DNA from 3 places in the Streptomyces sp. NPDC048696 genome. Region 1 is predicted to be linked to each of the others. Evidence: riboswitches for the same ligand, from Rfam matches in the RefSeq annotation. Region 1 holds a riboswitch; each other region holds the start of a gene.

What was found. A riboswitch is a leader RNA that binds a small molecule or an ion and turns the genes downstream of it on or off. The one in region 1 is predicted to bind cobalamin.
Region 2: linked by a shared signal. The riboswitch ahead of ACGFRG_RS26705 (ribonucleoside-diphosphate reductase subunit alpha) and the one ahead of ACGFRG_RS25105 (CbtB domain-containing protein) in region 1 are both predicted to bind cobalamin.
Region 3: linked by a shared signal. The riboswitch ahead of ACGFRG_RS11620 (cobalamin biosynthesis protein) and the one ahead of ACGFRG_RS25105 (CbtB domain-containing protein) in region 1 are both predicted to bind cobalamin.

Annotation. Positions count from the first base shown of each region.
Region 1 is NZ_JBICVJ010000012.1:86,983-89,236, forward strand. Features, by position in the region: gene ACGFRG_RS25095 (hypothetical protein) at 1-272, shown strand, start outside; gene ACGFRG_RS25100 (CbtA family protein) at 381-1,151, opposite strand; gene ACGFRG_RS25105 (CbtB domain-containing protein) at 1,170-1,394, opposite strand; cobalamin riboswitch at 1,431-1,578, opposite strand; gene ACGFRG_RS25110 (histidine phosphatase family protein) at 1,655-2,218, shown strand.
Region 2 is NZ_JBICVJ010000013.1:184,956-187,209, forward strand. Features, by position in the region: gene ACGFRG_RS26705 (ribonucleoside-diphosphate reductase subunit alpha) at 1-1,028, opposite strand, end outside; cobalamin riboswitch at 1,158-1,317, opposite strand; gene mctP (monocarboxylate uptake permease MctP) at 1,430-2,254, opposite strand, start outside.
Region 3 is NZ_JBICVJ010000004.1:554,550-556,803, reverse strand. Features, by position in the region: gene ACGFRG_RS11630 (anion permease) at 1-634, shown strand, start outside; gene ACGFRG_RS11625 (hypothetical protein) at 664-888, shown strand; cobalamin riboswitch at 995-1,137, shown strand; gene ACGFRG_RS11620 (cobalamin biosynthesis protein) at 1,245-2,174, shown strand; gene ACGFRG_RS11615 (cobyric acid synthase) at 2,171-2,254, shown strand, end outside.

The DNA.
Region 1 (2,254 bases):
TTCTCGTCCTGGCGCTGGTCCTGTACGGCTTCGGCTTCAGTCTCGGCGGCATAGTGCTCTGCGTCGCCGTGGTGGCCGTACTCTTCAGCGCCCCACGCCGTGGCCGCTCCACGGCACCGTCCGGCGGCTCGTCCGGAGCCGGCGGCTCGGGCCGTGGCGTCGACACGGACTACCGGTCCTATCGTGACCGCCGGGACCGTATGGCCCGGTGGGAGCGGCGTTACCGCAGGGAGCGGCAGAGCCGCTTCTTCTCGCTGCGCCGCCCGGACTGAACGAGCGCCATCAGCACCACCCGACAGTCAGCACCACCCACGCGCGCGAGGGCCCCGGACCGTCGAACGGTCCGGGGCCCTCGTGCGTGCCTTCTGTGGCGATAAGCGTCAGTGCGCGGACGCCGCCGTGGTGTTGGCGGACGTACCCGCCGGGCGCTCGGCCTTCGCGGGCGCGGGCACCAGGAGCCGTTCGGCGAGGTGGCCGAAGAGGAGACCGAAGCCGGCCCACAGCGTGACCTGCATCGCGAGGGCCGCCAGGCGGAACTGCCAGAGCAGCGTCGCCGGGAAGTCCTTCGGCACCTCGTTGACGGCGGGCAGGAACGCGTACGCGAGCCCGACCGCGACCAGGAAGGCGGCCGACGCGGCGACGGACGCGTTCCAGTTGCCCAGGCGCGGCGCGAGCCGGCGGCCGAGGATCACGGCACCGACGGCGAGCAGCACGCTCAGCGCGATCATCAGGAAATACAGGGCGGTGCGTTTGCCGATCGTGTCGGGGTCCCCGACGGACGGCGGGTTCGCCGGGTACTTGAGGAACGGCACCACGTAGACGGTCAGCAGCGCGCCCATGGACACGAACGCCGCCGTGGCGCGCGGCCCGAACCGGCCGAGGCGGCCGAGTGCGACGCAGAACGCGAGGGCGGCGATACCGCCCACCGCCACGCCGAACACCAGCACACCGGTGGCGAGACCGCCGGTGGACTGCAAGGTGCGGCTGAAGACCTCTTCGCCGTGTTCGTGCGCGTGCGCGTCCTCGAAGGCGATGGCCGAGTCCACCCGGGGCTCGCCCAGGAAGTACGCCACGGCGAGCGCCAACGCGCCGGCCACCAGACCGGCGAGCATGCCACGCACCAACAGCGCCCTGACGGACAGGGAGTTCACGAGTCGGTACCCCGGGTCTCAGTGGCAGGGGAAGCCGAGGAGGTGGCGCCCGTCGTGCAGCCACTCGTGGACGTTCTCGCCGGAGAAGACGCTGGTGGCGCCCTGCTCGGAGCCGACGAAGTAGAGCAGCACGAGCATGAGGATGCCGAAGAAGAGGGCCCAGGGGGCGATCGCCTTCAGGGAGATGGGAGTGATCGCGGGGGTGGCTGGTGCGCTCGGCGCGGGGGCAGCGGAAAGTGCCATGGCAGAACCTCCTGGGGAACACGCGTCCCGGTCGTTGGTGCCTTTGTCGACGGTGGTGGGTCTGACTTCCCCGTCTTCGCTCCCTCTTCGAGGGAGCTCGCCGGGTTCACAGTGGCGCGACCGTGCCGGAGTTCCACCGGGCTTCCTTCACACCGTCTTTATGTCCACGAGACCGTACCGCGTGACGGTCCGCGCCGCTACGGCGCGCGGGAGCACAACCCCCGCGCCAAGTGCGTGAACGCCCGTGTTCTGCTTGCCTCATGACCGTACGCGTGATGTTGATCTCACCGCCGGCCGACCGCTACGCGCGCGAGGCGCGGGTCGGCGACGACACCGCCGCCCCGGACGACGCCGCCGTGCGCCGGGTCCAGGACGCGGCGGCGGCCCTGCCGGTGCCGGGGCGTCGGCTCAAACCGCCGTCGTCGCTCTACGAGTTGGCGCGGGGGCTGCCCACCTGTTCCGAACCGGCCCTGGCCGCCTGGGATCTGGGCACCTGGCGCGGGCGGCGGCTCGACGAGCTGAGCGGCGCGGACCCGGCGGGGGTGCGTGCCTGGCTCACGGATCCGGCGGCCGCGCCGCACGGCGGGGAGAGCCTGCTCGCGCTCGTCGCGCGCGTGGGCGCGTGGCTGGACACGCTGCCCGCCGAGGGCGGCCGGGTGCTGGCGGTCGCGTCCCCGGCGGTGATCCGCGCGGCGACCACGCACGCGCTGACCCTGCCGCCCCCGGCGTTCTGGCGCCTGGACGTGGCCCCGCTGACCGTCACCGAGCTGTCGGGCCGCTCGGGCCGCTGGAACCTGCGCTGCGGGCGTCCCCTGGAGAGCTGAGGAACGGACGAGGTCAGGGGGTACGGCGAAGGCCCC
Region 2 (2,254 bases), on a different contig from region 1:
TCCGGGATCCAGTGCGCCAGGTTGAGGTTGTGCGTGCGCCGGGCGTCCTCACCGGTGTTGTCGCGCAGCTCCAGGAACTCCTCGATGTCGGAGTGCCAGGTCTCCAGGTAGACCGCGGCCGCGCCCTTGCGCCGCCCGCCCTGGTTGACCGCCGCGACCGAGGCGTCCAGCGTCTTCAGGAACGGGACGATGCCGTTGGAGTGGCCGTTGGTGCCCCGGATGAGCGAACCGCGCGAGCGGATGCGGGAGTACGACAGGCCGATGCCGCCCGCGTGCTTCGACAGGCGCGCCACCTGGTGGTAGCGGTCGTAGATCGAGTCCAGCTCGTCGAGCGGCGAGTCGAGCAGGTAGCAGCTCGACATCTGCGGGTGGCGGGTGCCGGAGTTGAAGAGCGTGGGGGAGGACGGCAGGTAGTCCAGGCGGCTCATCAGGCCGTACAGCGCGGCGACCTGGTCCAGGGCGCGCACCGAGTCGTCCTCGGCCAGGCCCGAGGCGACCCGGAGCATGAAGTGCTGCGGGGTCTCGATGACCTGGCGGGTGATCGGGTGCCGCAGCAGGTAGCGGGAGTAGAGGGTGCGCAGGCCGAAGTAGCCGAAGCGGTCGTCGGCGCCCTCCGCGAGCGACGCCTCGACCAGCGCGTCCAGGCGGGCGCGGTGCAGCCGTACGAAGTCGGCGGTGCGGTCCGCGATCAGGCCCTCACGGTGGCCGACCTCGACCGACTCGGAGAACGACACCGAGCCCTGGGTCGCGGCCTCCTCGGCGATCGTGACCGTCAGCAGCCGGGCGGCGAGCCGGGAGTACGCCGGGTCCTCGGAGATGAGACCGGCGGCCGCCTCGGTGGCCAGCCCACGCAGCTCCGCCTCGTCCGAGCGCGCGTTGCGGCCGCGCAGCGCGGCGGCGGCGACACGGCCGGGGTCGGTGTCCGGCAGATCGGCGGTGAAGTCCGTCAGGGTCCGCAGCAGGGCGGTCCCGGGGGCATCCGCCGGCTCTTCGATCGCTGATGCGGGATCCGCTGGGGCGATGGTCACGTGGGGGCACTCCTCGCTCGGCACGGGGCCTCGGGGAGCGTGCGGGCACACGGAGACACCCCTTGCGGGGGTACGCCGCGTCCACTTGCCCATTCCGCGAGGCCCTGGACGTCTGGCACCCGGGCCGGCCGGCCAGGGCGCGCTGTCGGCAGGTCCTCGGACTGACCAGGTACGTGAATGCGTACAAGTACACCGTTGCGGGACAGTTCCGGATTTGCACCGGATTCCCCTGCGGCGACAGCGAGCACGAGCATACATCTTGTGCCGGGCCGACGCGGCACCCCCACATGTTGTGTCGCGGTGAGATCGCGGGGTGGCAGAGCGTCAACTCGCCTTCTCAGAACACGACAACGGGCCGCCGGGATTCCCGGCGGCCCGTGTGCGTACGGCGAGGGGTCGGCTCAGCGCGCGGAGCCCGCCGTCGCGGGCGGCAGCTCGCTCTGTACGCCCGGGTCGCCCGCGTCCGCCGTGTAGTCCTCCGGGGACGTCTCGTCGACGCCGTCGGGGGCCTTCAGGGCCCGCAGGGCGACCGTGAGGACCACGGTGACGGCGACGTTCAGGGCGAACGCGGTGAGGCCGATGTAGCCGATCTCACCGATGCCGGGGATCTCCTTGGAGCTGCCGCCGAAGTGCTTCTGGGTGGGGGAGGCGACCCCGTACGCGGCGAGCGTGCCGTACGCCATGCCCACCGCCCAGCCCGCGAGCAGCGCCCAGCGGTGGAACCAGCGGGTGAACAGACCGCCCACCAGTGCCGGGAATGTCTGCAGGATCCAGATGCCGCCGAGCAGCTGGAAGTTGATCGCGACCGTCTTGTCCATGGTCAGGACGAAGACCAGCGCGCCCACCTTCACCAGGAGCGAGACCAGCTTGGAGACCTTGGTCTCCTGCTCGGGCGTGGCGTCGGGCCTGATGAAGTCCTTGTAGATGTTGCGGGTGAACAGGTTGGAGGCCGCGATCGACATGATGGCCGCCGGCACCAGCGCGCCGATGCCGATCGCCGCGAACGCCACGCCCGCGAACCAGTCCGGGAACATGTCCTCGAACAGCTGCGGGATCGCCAGCTGGCCGTTCTTGACCTTGACCCCGGCCGCGATCGCCATGAAGCCGAGCAGCGCGAGCAGGCCCAGCATCAGCGAGTACAGCGGCAGGATCGTGGTGTTGCGGCGGATCACGTTGCGGCTGCGCGAGGAGAGCGTCGCCGTGATCGAGTGCGGGTACATGAAGAG
Region 3 (2,254 bases), on a different contig from region 1:
CGCCAACCCCCCGATGTGGGTCATCGTCTCGGCCGGCATGGCCATCGCCATGGGCACCTACCTCGGCGGCTGGCGCATCATCCGCACCATGGGCAAGGGCCTGACCGAGCTCGCGCCGCCGCAGGGCTTCGCCGCCCAGTCCGGTGCCGCGACCGTCATCCTGGCCTCCTCGCACCTCGGCTTCTCGCTCTCCACCACCCAGGTCTGCTCCGGCTCCGTGATGGGCGCCGGCCTCGGCCGCAAGGGCGGTGTGGTCCGCTGGTCCACCGCGACCCGGATGTTCGTCGCGTGGGGCCTGACCCTGCCGGCCGCGGGTCTGGTCGGCGCCGGCGCCGAGTTCCTGACCGGCCAGGGCACCTGGGGCATCGTCCTGGTGGCGATCCTGCTGGTCGGTGGCTCCGGCTTCATCTGGAAGCTGTCGCGCCGCGAGCCGGTCTCGCACGCCGACGTCACCAACACCCCGGCCGACGCCGTGACCGAGGCCCCGGCCGAGCCCGCGGGTGTCGTCACCACCGCGATCGCCGCGGTCACCCCGCCCCCGACCGTCGCCGCCGTGGCCGCCGATCTGACGGCCACCATCCCGGCCCCGGCCCCAGTGGCCCCCGCCGACCCGGCCCGCCCGGCCGCCGTCTGACCCGGCCGCGCACCCTCTAAGGAATCGTCATGCACATCGACTGGGCAGCTCTCGGCACCGTCTTCGGTGTCAGCCTCATCGTCACCGTCGGCCTGGTGGGCCTGTTCACCGTCGGGATCGTCGGCCTCAGCAAGCAGCAGTCGGCCGCGTCCGGCAAGGGCAACGTCGCCCTGGCCCGCACCACCGCCTACGCCTGCTTCGCGCTCTGCGCGGCGGCCGTCGCGTACGGCATCAACCTGATCGTCGCCAAGTAGCGGCGACGTCCCACGCGTCTCCCGAACCGCCCTCCGCTCCCTGCGGAGGGCGGTTCGCTGTGTGCCTCGGCACACTCTCCCGTCGCAGGTCAGCAGCGAGTTGACGGGCGTTGCCGGGCGTGGTGGACTGCCCGAGCCATTTACGGCGGCAGAAGAGGAAGCCGGTGCGAATCCGGCGCGGTCCCGCCACTGTCATCGGGGAATGAACCCCGTGAGCCAGGAACTCTCACCGCCGGTCGACGTCGTACCAGGGCGCGGACACCCTGAGTGAGGACATACCGCCATGCGCGCCTGCCTGTTGCCGGCACCCCCCAGAAGTACCGGAGCTCTCCGCGGCATCGCGGCGGACTGACCCCATGCGTGCCGATCGCACTTTCGCGTACGGCGCCACCGCCGGGCTCCTCGGCGACCTGCTCCTGGGCGATCCGCGCCGGGGGCACCCGGTCGCCGCGTTCGGCCGCGCCGCGGCCGCCGTCGAGCGCGCGCTGTGGCGCGACCACCGGGGCTGGGGCGCACTGCACACCGCCGTGTGCGCCGGCGGCGCCGCGAGCGCCGCGCTGCTCGCCACGCGCGCGACGCGCGGCCGTCCCGCCGCGTCCGTCGCGCTGACCGCCGCCGCCACCTGGGCCGTCGTGGGCGGCACTTCGCTGGGCCGGGAGGCGCGCGCGATCGGCGCGGCGCTCGAAGCCGGGGACACCGAGGCCGCCCGCGCGCGGCTGCCGCATCTGTGCGGGCGCGACCCGCAGTCCCTGGACGCGCCGGGCATCGCGCGCGCGGTCGTCGAGTCCGTCGCCGAGAACACCTCCGACGCCGTGGTCGGCGCGCTGGTGTGGGGCGCGCTCGCGGGGGTGCCCGGCCTGGTGGCGTTCCGGGCGGTCAACACCCTGGACGCGATGGTCGGTCACCGTTCGCCGCGCCATCTGCGCTACGGGTGGGCCTCGGCACGCCTGGACGACGTGGCGGGCTGGCCCGGCGCCCGGCTCACCGCCGCGCTCGCCGTGGCCGCCGGGGGCGCGCCGCGCGCCGCCGCGCGCGCGTGGCGGGCCGACGCCCGCAAGCACCCGAGCCCCAACGCCGGCCCCGTCGAGGCGTCGTTCGCGGGCGCCCTCGGCGTACGCCTCGGCGGCACCCTCTCCTACGGCGGCAGGGTCGAGCACCGTCCCGTGCTCAACAACGGCGGGCGGGCCGTGGAAGTTCCGGACATCGAGCGGGCGGTGAGGCTGTCGCGGCGGGTGGGCTGGCTGGCGCTGGGAGTGGCGATCGCGGTGAGGAAGGTACGTACATGAGGGGCGGACTGCTGGTCGCGGGCACCACGTCCGACGCCGGGAAGAGCGTCGTCACCGCCGGGATCTGCCGGTGGCTGGTG